4 regions of the Phyllobacterium sp. UNC302MFCol5.2 genome follow, and region 1 is predicted to be linked to each of the others. Evidence: predicted binding sites of a transcription regulator. Region 1 holds the regulator's gene; each other region holds the start of a gene.
What was found. Region 1 encodes LexA, which represses DNA repair genes until DNA is damaged. Its sites were predicted from a motif close to TGTTCNNNNTGTGTTCNG; they were not measured.
Positions count from the first base shown of each region.

Region 2: dnaE (DNA polymerase III subunit alpha) is a predicted target of LexA. The motif match lies at 2,124-2,141, and genes of this name have one in related genera.
Region 3: BR48_RS0109870 (helicase-related protein) is a predicted target of LexA. The motif match lies at 1,149-1,166, and genes of this name have one in related genera.
Region 4: uvrA (excinuclease ABC subunit UvrA) is a predicted target of LexA. The motif match lies at 2,016-2,033, and genes of this name have one in related genera.

Region 1 covers NZ_JMLL01000013.1:307,258-310,418, forward strand. The annotation lists gene BR48_RS24915 (ComEC/Rec2 family competence protein) at 1-889, shown strand, start outside; gene lexA (transcriptional repressor LexA) at 883-1,602, opposite strand; gene BR48_RS24920 (hypothetical protein) at 1,768-3,161, opposite strand, start outside.
Region 2 covers NZ_JMLL01000013.1:160,872-164,032, reverse strand. The annotation lists gene dnaE (DNA polymerase III subunit alpha) at 1-1,850, opposite strand, end outside; gene BR48_RS0117470 (ABC transporter ATP-binding protein) at 2,308-2,991, opposite strand; gene BR48_RS0117465 (lipoprotein-releasing ABC transporter permease subunit) at 2,992-3,161, opposite strand, start outside.
Region 3 covers NZ_JMLL01000010.1:1,625,506-1,628,666, forward strand. The annotation lists gene BR48_RS0109865 (beta-ketoacyl-ACP reductase) at 37-762, shown strand; gene BR48_RS0109870 (helicase-related protein) at 1,324-3,161, shown strand, end outside.
Region 4 covers NZ_JMLL01000017.1:29,453-32,613, forward strand. The annotation lists gene uvrA (excinuclease ABC subunit UvrA) at 1-1,869, opposite strand, end outside; gene BR48_RS0121500 (single-stranded DNA-binding protein) at 2,287-2,802, shown strand; gene hisD (histidinol dehydrogenase) at 2,937-3,161, opposite strand, start outside.

The sequences.
Region 1 (3,161 bases):
GCTTGCTGTTCTTGCGATGCCATTTGATCTCGATTGGCTGCCGTTTGCTGTCATGGAACGCGGCATCGAATGGGTCATTGCGATCGCGAAGATGGTCAGCGCGCATTCGCCAAGCGGCAATTTCGGATCAATGCCGCAAACGAGCCTGCTTTTGATGACCGCGGGGCTGGTCCTGCTCATGTTGCTGACAACGCGGCTGCGGCTCGTTGGATTTGCAGTAATGGCATTGGCCATAGTGCCGCTCCGCTCTGCACGTCCGCCGGATATAGTGATTGCCGAAGAAGGCAAACTCGTTGCCTTGAGTGCACCTGATGACGCGCTGGCGGTGAACCGCGCAACAGCAAGCCGGTTCACCCTCGATAACTGGCAGCAGGGGTACGGCGCAATTCAAGTGCTAACGCCGGCAAAGAATGGCTCATCGCCGGCCGATGGACAATTTGAGTGCGCCGACGGCGTGTGCCTGGCGAGGGAAGCCGGCGGCCTGATCGTCGCCTATACGGACGATCCGACCAAAAAATCAACGGCTTGTGCCGAGGGCGATATCGTCGTCCTTGCCTTTACCGGTCCCACAGCAACCTGCGAGCCGGGGGACGTTCTTGTAATTACGGCGCAGGACCTGGCGCTACGCGGTTCCGCAGAAATCAGGTTCGGCGACAACAAGGTCGATCCACCGTCCGGCCTTGATGCGGCTGCATTTGCTGTAGAACAACTGCAGGCACGCCTCCAGTCTGCAAACATTATCTACGCCGTGGGCTCCCCTCAGCGCCCATGGAACGCCTATCGGGCTTTTTCCCGCACCGCCCGCAATCTTGCGGAGCAAAAACCGCAACGGCGTGCCGCAAAGACCAAGCCACCGGCAGACGATCAGGAAAACCCGACACGTCAGTAACGGCGGATCAAACCGACCAGCTTGCCCTGCACGCGCACCCGATCCGGCCCGAATATGCGCGTCTCATAGGCCGGATTGGCGGCTTCGAGAGCAATCGATGCCCCTTTGCGCCGAAAGCGCTTCAAGGTTGCCTCTTCGTCATCGACAAGCGCAACCACGATTTCACCGGGATTGGCGGTGTCGCCGCGCCGGATGACGACCGTATCGCCGTCGAAGATGCCCGCCTCGATCATTGAATCGCCCTTGACCTCCAGCGCATAATGCTCCCCGCTGCCGATCATGTCCGGCGGCAGGCCGATCATATGCGTCTGATTCTGGATGGCCGATATTGGCACACCGGCCGCGATCCGGCCCATGACGGGTATGTTGACGATCGTCGGCGCACCCTCATCATCCGAAGCGCGTGGCTGCGGGCGGGGGGGGGCGACATTGCGGCCGAGGCTGCCCTCGATCACGCTTGGCGAAAATTTCTTTTGCGCATTGAGACCAGGCGCAATTGAATCCGGCAGGCGCAGGACTTCCAGCGCCCGCGCACGGTTAGCAAGCCGTCGAATGAAACCTCGTTCCTCGAGCGCTGTTATCAGCCGATGTATCCCTGATTTGGACGCAAGGTCCAATGCATCCTTCATCTCGTCGAAGGATGGAGGGATGCCGGTTTCCTTAAGACGCTCATGGATAAAGAGCAGAAGTTCGTGTTGTTTACGCGTGAGCATCGGCGATCCTTCGAAACGGAATCGGAAAAACAAAACCAGAACAAACACTATCTGTTCCAGTTGTGTTCCACAAGTATTAATATGTCGTGTAGAAAGAGTGCGCCGATATCCAAATAGCGCATCTGGCCCGTTGCCGGCACCTGCGCGATGAACAACGCCGATGCGTCAGTACTTGCCGACGACGTTGAAGAACACACCGCGGTCGTTGAGCGTCAGGTCGCGCAGATCGTCGGAGAAATTCCCGAAATTATAGCCGACGCCGACCTTGAAGTTGTCACCGACGTGGCGATAAACGGCGGTGAGCACGCCAAGATCTGTCGTATCCGCCTCGGCCATGTACATAACCCGCCCTTCCAGCAAGGCGTCCCATTTCTTGACGATATGAAAATCGGTTCGAACAATGCCAAGATGCGCCGAGGAAGTCTGCCAATCGGAGAATGCGTCGAGATCGTCCTGAAGCCGCTCGCGCACTTCGCCGTAGCGGAAGCCATATTTCGCGCCGACGGACAGCCAGGGAACGAGATCGTAGGTCAAATCGGCGGAAAGAATGTTGCTGCGCTGTGCCGGCCCGTATTCGTCGCCAGTCACCGCGCTGACCTGATCCTCGCCCGGAAGATCGTAAAGCCAGGTGTATTTGAAAAGGGCGTTCAGCCGGTCATTCGTGATTGGACGGTAGGCATAGCCGAGCGAGGCTTCGACATAGTCGCCATCCCTGAACGAACCATCACCGTTCGAGTCCGAGAGTACTGAATCGATATTGGCGAGCAGCCGCCAGTTGTCGTTCGTTTTCCAGCTGAATCCGGTTGCGAAGAGGTAGGTGTTGAGATCGCGGGTATCATCGTCGGAATCTTCAAAACGCGTCTCACCGCGAATGCGCGCGGCAATGCGATCCTCATCCTTGTAGCCGACCGACAGGGAGATCGCCTTGCGGTCGAAATCGGAGCGTTCGAGATTTGTCGAGGGATCGATCGTATCGTCTTCGACTGTGCCGATCTCCAGCCCGCCATCGACCGTCCATCTGGTATCGGGCGTGTAGACGACACCGTAGGTTTGAGCGAGCGAATTGCGCCTCCCGAACAGGTCGTAATTGTTCTCAGCATAGGTCGACCAATAGTCGTCAAGCTTGCGGCGCGCGCCGATGACGATCGCGCCGTAATCAGTCCCGTCGAGATCGTAGGTTCGGTCAAGGTCGAAAGCGCGATCGGGGTCGAGGCGGTAGCCGAGATAGTAACTATCCTCCGCTGTCGGCTCATAGGTGACGGCGGCGAGGGCGCCGAGCCCGGTCGCGCCATAGGATACTTCGCCGTTTAGCCCGATCTTTTCGGTGAGCTGATATTCGGCGCCGACGCCAAGACGGTCGCCGCGCTCGATGTCGCCGGATCGCGACAAAGTTCCTTGTCCGAAGCCGTAATAGGTATGTTCGGCATCGGGTGCATATTCGAGACGAGCGCCGGCATCGAGCCGCGACCCGTCATAGCCGGACTTGTTCGAAGCTGTTGCGAGCGGATTACTGAGTTCGAGATAGGTGACGCCGAAAGAGGCTTTCCAGTATTCGTTCA
Region 2 (3,161 bases), 150 kb from region 1:
TTGTCTTCAAGCGGCAGATTGGAAAGGTCGACCGCGATTCCGCGCCGCTTGACGAGGTTGACCGCGGTTTGCAGCACGGTCAGCGTCTTAAGGCCGAGGAAGTCGAACTTTACGAGCCCCGCTTCTTCCACCATCTTCATGTTGAACTGGGTGACCGGCATGTCCGAACGCGGATCGCGGTACATCGGCACGAGTTCCGACAGCGGCCGGTCACCGATGACGATACCGGCTGCGTGAGTAGAGGCGTGGCGATAAAGGCCTTCGAGCTTGAGCGAAATATCGAGCAGCCGCTCGACCACCGGCTCCTTGTCGCGCTCCTCGCGAAGACGCGGCTCATCCTCGATGGCTTTCGACAGCGTAACCGGGTTGGCGGGGTTGGCCGGAACCATCTTGGTCAGGCGGTCGACCTGGCCATAGGGCATTTCGAGAACGCGCCCGACATCGCGCAGCACGGCGCGGGCCTGCAGTGTTCCGAACGTGATGATCTGCGCCACCTGATCGCGGCCATACTTGCCCTGCACATAGCGGATGACTTCATCGCGCCTCTCCTGGCAGAAATCGATGTCAAAGTCGGGCATCGATACACGATCGGGATTGAGAAAGCGCTCGAACAGCAGTGAGAAGCGCAACGGATCGACGTCGGTGATCGTCAGCGCATAGGCGACGAGCGAACCCGCACCCGAGCCGCGACCCGGCCCAACCGGAATGTCATGGGCCTTTGCCCATTTGATGAAGTCAGAAACGATGAGAAAGTATCCCGGATATTTCATCCGGGTGATGATCGAGATCTCGTATTCGAGTCGTTCTGCATATTGCTCGGGCGTATGGCCCTCAGCCAGACCCTGTTGCTGGATACGCTGGGCAAGACCCTCCCGCGCCTGCCGGGCGAGTTCATCGGCCTCCGCCTGGAGGGCCGCATCGGGATCATCGCTTTCGCCGGTAAAGCGCGGCAGGATCGGAGCGCGATTCTTGGGATAATAGGAACAACGCAGCGCTATCTCGACACTGTTTTCGATTGCCTCCGGCAGATCGGCGAAGAGCGCCACCATCTCCGCTTCGCTTTTCAGATAGTGGTCCGACGTGAGGCGGCGCCGGTCGTCGATGGAAAGGAGCGAACCCGAGGCAATGGCAAGCAGCGCATCGTGCGCCTCGTAGTCTTCGCTTTTTGAAAAGAACACATCGTTCGTCGCTACAATCGGCAATTCCAGCTCATAGGCCAGTTCGACCTGCGCTGCCTCCAGAGCACGATCGTACCCCGCATGTCGCTGTAATTCGACGTAGAGCCTATCCCCGAACTGCGACCGCAACAGGCTCAGGCGCTGGCGGGCCCGGTCACTGCGGTCGTCCTTGATCGCTTTGGCGATCGGCCCCTCCGGTCCGCCCGTCAAGGCAATGATGCCGTCGGTTCTGCCGGGAAGCCAGTCCGCCGCTATGTGAATTGGATCGCCAGCAGGTGATTCAAGGTAGGCACGGCTCACGAGGCGAACGAGATTGGCATAGCCAGCCTCGGTGGCGGCGATCAGTACGAACGGGGCAAGACCAAGCGCCTCGCGCCGATTGGCGCTGCGGCTTTCTTCGGCCTGGTCGTGGAAAGCAATGTCGAGCTGGCAACCGATGATAGGCTGCAATCCTGCTTTCGAACCCTTCTGCGCAAACTCGAGTGCGCCGAAGAGGTTGTTCGTATCGGTGATTGCCAGCGCCGGAAACTTGCTGGCAACCGCAAGGTCGATGACCTTGGGAACCTGCAATGCGCCTTCGAGCAGCGAATAGGCGGAGTGAACCCTCAGGTGGACGAATCGCAGCGCCTGCGCGTTTGCCTTGCCGCCGCTATTGCCCTGCCCGTCTGCCAATTGTCGTCTCCGGATATTGAACGGAGAACTGATTCACCGCTGCGGCATAGTCGAACAAGCGCCACACGGTGTCCACCCGTATTGGGGTTCTTGCCCGACCGCAACAGTGGATAGAGCAAGATCGCGCGGGCTGACGCTTTGCCGCGCGATCTCAGATTTTCAGATTACGCTGACCCACATTGCGAAAGTGGCAATGAAAAGGCTGACAGTAACGAATGACATGACGTCCTGGAAAAGTTCGCTCATCGGTAAAACCCTTCTTCGTTGTCTCTATGTATATGTTTTGTTCTATTTTTGTTCTAAAGTCAAGCGAACCAGAGCGCGGGTTGGCGCTATGGTTTGCAAAATCTTAAGAGAAGATGAACGATGTCCGCAGCGAAGCGCATTTGAACAGGATTATTTGACCGCGCGCTTCATTTTGGACGCGACTGTCAGGCCCCCGAAAATCCCCGGGGGATCAAAGATCGGTGATCTTACCGTCCTTCAGGGTCACGCGCCGGTCCATGCGGCGGGCGAGATCGAAATTGTGTGTCGCGATCATCGCCGAAAGCCCGGATTGGCGAACGAGCGCCTCCAGAGCTTCAAACACATAGGACGAGGTAACAGGATCGAGATTGCCGGTAGGCTCGTCAGCCAGGAGCACCAGCGGCGCGTTAGCGACCGCACGTGCGATCGCCACACGCTGCTGCTCGCCGCCCGAAAGTTCGCTCGGCCGGTGCGAAGCCCTCGCCCCGACCTTCATGTAATCGAGGAGCTGCTGCGCCCGCTCAGCCGCTATCCCTGGCTTCATACCGCGAATCATCTGCGGCATCATCACGTTTTCAAGTGCGGAAAACTCCGGCAGGAGATGATGAAACTGGTAGACGAAGCCAATGTCGTTGCGGCGGATTGCGGTACGTTCTTCATCAGAAAGCGTGCCGCACGACCTTCCGGAAAGAATCACATCGCCGCTGTCGGGCCGCTCCAGAAGTCCGGCCGTATGAAGCAGGGTCGACTTGCCGGCGCCCGACGGTGCGACAAGGGCCACCATCTCGCCCTTGCCCAGCGCGAAATTTGCGTCGTTGAGGATCACCAATTCGCGGTCGATCTCATTGTACCGACGGCCGACGCCCGTCAGTTGAAGAATGGGACCGGCTGCCATCTATTCGTACCTCAGGGCTTCAACTGGATCGAGCTTGGCTGCGCGCCAGGCGGGAAAAAGGGTTGCAAGGAATGATAGAACCAGCGCCATGAGGATGACCGAAAACGTCTCGTTGAAGTCCATCTTGGCCGGAAGCGTGCTGAGAAAATAGAGTTCCGGATTGAACAGGG
Region 3 (3,161 bases), on a different contig from region 1:
TTGATTGGCATAAATACGTTTAAAGGGAGGGCGACAATGACAAAAACAGCAATCGTAACAGGCGGAACACGTGGCATCGGCGCTGCCATAAGCATTGCGCTGAAGAAGGCCGGCTATAATGTTGCGGCAAACTACGCCGGCAATGACGAAGCGGCGCAGAAATTCAGCAAGGAAACCGGCATACCAGCCTACAAATGGGACGTGTCCAACTATGAGGAATGCGCAGCCGGCATAGCCAAGATCGAGGCCGATCTCGGCCCGGTCGCCGTTCTCGTCAACAATGCCGGCATCACGCGCGATGCAATGTTCCACAAGATGACGCCGGCGCAGTGGAATGACGTCATCAATACGAACCTCACGGGCCTCTTCAACATGACGCACCCGGCGTGGAACGGCATGCGTGACCGCAAATTTGGGCGGGTGATCAACATATCGTCGATCAACGGTCAGAAGGGCCAGGCGGGACAGGCGAATTATTCGGCGTCGAAGGCAGGCGATATCGGCTTCACCAAGGCGCTGGCCCAGGAGGGCGCGCGCGCCGGCATCACCGTCAACGCCATCTGCCCGGGCTATATCGGCACAGAGATGGTGCGCGCGATCGACGAGAAGGTGCTCAACGAGCGCATCATTCCGCAAATCCCGGTCGGCCGTCTCGGTGAGCCGGAGGAAGTCGCGCGTTGCGTGGTGTTCCTGGCATCGGACGATGCCGGCTTCATCACCGGCTCCACGATCTCGGCGAATGGCGGACAATATTTCAGCTGATCCTGCCAAAGAGTGTCGCGCGGTCTCGCGAGACACTCTTCATTCGCAAGCCCTGAATCTTCTCCTAACAGCGATGTCGTACTTGCGTAACAAGGCGCGAAACGACAGGGCTTTACCTGGCCGTTGCGCGCTTCCAGTCGGATTCGCAGGAGTAAAACCACACGCAGTACTTTTCTGCTCGAATTTCTAATAACTTATTGAATTTACAGTCGTATTTTATTCAATCGGGCGTCTTTCATTCTGGCATTATCGTTAATGCAGATGCCACAGGACTGCTCATCTCGGCAAAAGCCGATTCAGCATTTAGCTGGACTCGGATTGCAAAAATCTACATATTGCCGTGAACAAATCAGGAATCTCATCCTAGAGCTGATTCGTAGCTGATTCGTTCTTCTCGCGTTCTATTTCTTAATGGAAGACTCCGTGAATCGGTTCATGATTGTTTATCCGGTCGCCCCCGCATACTTTCTGTCGGACGTTGAAAGTGCTACGCGGAAAAGCATGCCCGGCTACTACTCATTCACCTGATTGGGCCTTGGTACCGGTATTGGAATGTAGTTGATGAACCTTATGCCCACCTCTGAACTTCCTCTCGTCCTGACGGGCCGTGACGTTACGGCCGTACTCGGACCGACAAATACGGGAAAGACGCATCTCGCCATTGAACGGATGCTATCGCACCAGACCGGGATGATCGGCCTGCCGCTGCGGCTACTCGCGCGCGAGGTCTATAACCGCGTGGTGCAGCGGGTCGGCGTGGCAAACGTTGCGCTGATAACGGGCGAGGAAAAGATCAATCCAGTCGGCGCGCGCTATTCAGTCTGCACAGTGGAAGCCATGCCGCGCCAGACCGACATGGATTTCGTCGCCATCGACGAGGTGCAGCTCGCCAATGATCTCGAGCGCGGGCACATATTCACCGATCGCATCCTGCATCTGCGCGGACGCCAGGAAACATTGTTGCTCGGCGCCGCCACCATGCGCGGTATTCTCGAAAAGCTCCTGCGCGGCATTTCCGTCGTCACGCGGCCGCGGCTTTCCAACCTCACCTATGCGGGATCGAAGAAGATTACCCGCCTGCCGCCGCGCACCGCGGTCGTAGCCTTCGCGGCCGAGGAGGTCTATGCGATCGCCGAACTCATCCGGCGCCAGAACGGCGGCGCTGCCGTGGTGATGGGCGCCTTGAGTCCCCGGACGCGCAATGCGCAGGTCGAAATCTACCAGTCGGGCGATGTCGACTATCTGGTCGCGACCGACGCGATCGGCATGGGTCTCAACCTTGATGTCGACCATGTCGCCTTTGCCCAGGACCGGAAATTTGACGGCTATCAGTTCCGCAACCTTTCTTCGGCCGAGATCGGCCAGATTGCCGGCCGAGCCGGGCGGCACTTGCGCGACGGTACCTTTGGGGTCACGGGGGCAATTTCCGGTTTTTCCGAGGAGCTGGTGCAACGCGTCGAGTCGCACACATTCGACCCGGTCAAGATATTGCAGTGGCGGACGGCTCGTTTCGACTATTCGAGCATCGCTGCGCTGAAGCGTTCGATCGAGACACCGGCACCGATCGAAGGGCTGACGCGTGCGCTCCCCGCCGTCGACCAGCAAGCGCTCGAGTTTCTTTCGGCCGATCCCGACGTTGCCCCGCTTGCCAATACGCCGGAGCGCGTGGCGCTGTTGTGGGATGCCTGCGCGCTTCCAGACTACCGCAAGATCGCGCCGGCGCAGCATGCCGACATCATCGCGTCGGTCTATACCGATCTCGTCGAATTCGGTCATGTAAACGAGAATTACATGGCCGAAGAGGTGCGCCGGGCCGATTCCACGGACGGTGACATTGACGCTCTTTCACGCAGGATCGCCCAGATCAGAACGTGGACTTTTGTGTCGCACAGGCCCGGATGGCTGGCAGATCCGACACATTGGCAAGAAAAGACGCGTGAAATTGAGGACAGACTATCCGATGCACTGCATGAACGGTTGACGAAACGCTTCGTAGACCGCAGGACAAGCGTGCTTATGAGGCGCCTGAGAGAGAATACAATGCTAGAAGCCGAAATCAGCCCTGCCGGGGACGTCGTTGTCGAAGGGCACCATGTTGGACGCCTGGACGGATTCCGTTTCACAACGGACGCACAGGTCGAGGGAACGGATGCCAAAGCCCTCCGGGCAGCCGCGCAAAAAGCCCTGGCTGCGGAGTTCGAGAGCCGGGCAGAGCGCTTTGCCGCGTCTGCCAATGGCGACTTCGCCCTCGGGTCGGATGGAACCCTGCGCTGGATAGGCGCCCCGATCGCGTCGGTGGTGCCGGGCGAGCAGGCGCTCAAGCCGCGCGCCGTCCTTCTGGCGGATGAGCAATTGACGGGTCCGGCGCGCGATAAGGTTGCCGCGCGCGTCGATCGTTT
Region 4 (3,161 bases), on a different contig from region 1:
TGGCACGGCCACTTCGATCGCGCCGGAAAGGTATTTGCCGGTCAGCGATTTTGGGCTCGCCATGATGTCGGCGGGCGTTCCCTGGGCGATGATTTCGCCGCCATGGATACCAGCCGCCGGTCCAATGTCGACGACATAATCAGCCGTCAGGATCGCGTCTTCATCATGTTCTACGACGATTACCGTGTTGCCGAGATCCCGCAGGTGACGCAGCGTCTTCAATAGTTGCTCGTTGTCGCGCTGGTGCAGGCCAATTGACGGTTCATCAAGGACATAAAGCACGCCCGTCAGGCCAGAGCCGATTTGCGAGGCGAGCCGGATACGCTGGCTCTCGCCGCCCGACAAGGTGCCGGAATTGCGTGACAGCGCGAGATAATCGAGGCCGACATCGTTCAGAAAGCGTAGGCGCTCGCGGATCTCCTTGAGAATGCGCGCGGCAATCTCGGTCTGCTTGTCATTGAACGTCTTGTCGATGTCGCGGAACCAGGCGTCGGCATGGCGGATGGACTTCTCGGTGACCTCGCCGATGTGCAATCCGCCGATCTTGACGGCCAGCGCCTCGGGCTTCAGCCGGTAGCCGTTGCAGGCCGGGCAGGGGGTGCCGGACATGAAGCGTTCGATTTCCTCACGCGACCAGGCGGAATCCGTTTCCTTCCAGCGACGCTCGAGGTTCGGAATGACGCCCTCGAAAGGCTTGGTCGTGCGGTACGACCGCAGACCGTCATCATAGGCGAACTGGACTTCGCGGTTCCCGGTGCCATAGAGGATGGCTTTTTGGGCCTCTTCGCTCAAATCGCTCCAACGGTCGCCAAGCTTGAAGCCATAGGCTGCGCCGAGCGCGTCCAGCGTCTGGTTGTAGTAGGGCGAACTCGACTTCGACCACGGTGCGATGGCTCCGTTCTTGAGTGTCACATTCTCATCAGGCACGATCATGGTCGGATCGATGGCCTTTTGCGTGCCAAGTCCATCGCAGGTCGGGCAGGCGCCGAATGGATTGTTGAACGAGAACAGCCGCGGCTCAATCTCGGGAATGGTAAATCCCGAAACCGGGCAGGCAAATTTTTCCGAGAACATGAGCCGTTCATGGGTCTCGTTCTTCGACTTGTTGGCGGATTCACTCGCCGTCTCGTCAGCCGGCAACGGCTTGTCGGCAAATTCCGCGATGGCGATGCCGTCGGCGAGTTTCAGGCAGGTCTCGAGACTGTCGGCAAGGCGCGCCGACATGTCCGGGCGCACGACGATACGATCGACCACAACGTCGATATCGTGCTTGTACTTCTTGTCGAGGGCGGGGACATCGGCGATTTCATAAAAGATGCCGTCCACCTTGACGCGCTGGAAGCCGCGTTTCTGCAGATCCGCCAGTTCCTTGCGGTACTCACCCTTACGGCCGCGGACAATCGGCGCGAGAATGAAAAGGCGCGTGCCTTCCTCAAGCGCCAGGACGCGATCGACCATCTGGCTGACCGTCTGGCTTTCAATCGGCAGCCCCGTTGCCGGCGAATAGGGAATACCGACGCGCGCGAACAGCAGGCGCAGATAATCATAGATTTCCGTAACCGTGCCGACCGTGGAACGCGGATTGCGGCTGGTTGTCTTCTGCTCGATCGAGATAGCCGGCGACAGGCCATCGATCTGGTCGACGTCCGGCTTCTGCATCATTTCAAGGAATTGCCGCGCATAGGCCGACAGGCTCTCGACATAGCGACGCTGTCCCTCCGCATAGATCGTGTCGAAGGCGAGCGACGACTTCCCCGATCCGGACAGCCCCGTCATGACAATCAGCTTGTCGCGCGGCAGATCGAGGTCAATATTCTTCAAGTTGTGTTCGCGAGCACCGCGAATGGAAATATACTTCTGATCGCTCATGAGTCTTGCCTTTGAGGCACGCCGTTTGGAAGGAGGGATTGCTCTCAGGCGAGAGACTTTCCCTTATTTAGAAAGTCTTTGGCGATTTGCGAGATCAAACCCGGTCGGAATCACCATAGCCATGTTGACATTGCTAGGGCAAGTGATAGAACAAAAATAGAACAAAGGGCAAGAGACTTGCCGATCGTCGCAAAGCGCTTCGCGATGAAAGTGCATTGTGCGGCATCCTGGCGACAGGTTGCACAACAATCATATGCCAAACCTCCTGACAGATTTGGCAGGAGCCTATCAGCTGGACGGCGAAGCGGGAAATGCGCGGGCTGTATATTGTGGATAGCGGTAATCAATTGCCCGCCGTCCATGCGCGTTCTGTATGATGGCCGAAATTTTTAGAACAGGGTTGATGGAGTTCATATCATGGCAGGCAGTGTCAACAAGGTCATTCTGGTAGGCAATCTTGGCGCTGACCCGGAAGTGCGGAGGCTCGGTTCGGGCGATCCTGTCGTCAATCTGCGCATCGCCACCTCAGAAAGCTGGCGCGACAAGAACAGCGGCGAGCGCAAGGAAAAGACCGAGTGGCACAGCGTCGTCATCTTCAACGACAATCTCGCCAAGGTCGCCGAGCAATATTTGAAGAAGGGCATGAAGGTCTATCTCGAAGGCGCCCTGCAGACACGCAAATGGCAGGACCAGACCGGGAATGACCGCTACTCGACCGAGGTCGTGCTGCAGAAGTTCCGCGGCGAACTTCAGATGCTGGATTCGCGCGGCGAGAGCGGTGGCCGGTCCTTCGACAACAATTCGGCGCGCGGGCAGGTTTCCGACAATGACTATGGCTCCGACTTCGGCCGTTCCAACGCATCGTCTTCGAGCAGTTCCTCCAGTTCTGGCGGGAATTTCTCGCGCGATCTCGACGACGAAATCCCGTTCTAGGCCGGAATAGTCGAGTATTTGTAAAGCAATCGCACCTACGAGCGGAAGGTACTCCTAATGCCGACGGCTATCGGCTGCGTAGCAGTTTCGGTTGCCAGATGCTCAGCGACGGGCAATCTTCGAACGCAGAGGGCTCAGATTGCCGACTCGCCTTGGCGAATTCTGAGTGCGGCCGCACGCCGATGGCCCTCCATGCCCTCCGTCCGGCTTTGCCGTACTGCCGGCGGGGCCACCGCAGCGACACCTCGCTTGTCGAGCCACTGGTGCGTGCAAACCTTGACATAGGATCCCACCCAAAGGCCGCCAGTGTAGCGTCCTGCGGCCATTGTTGGGAGGGTATGGTTTGTACCGCAGCACTT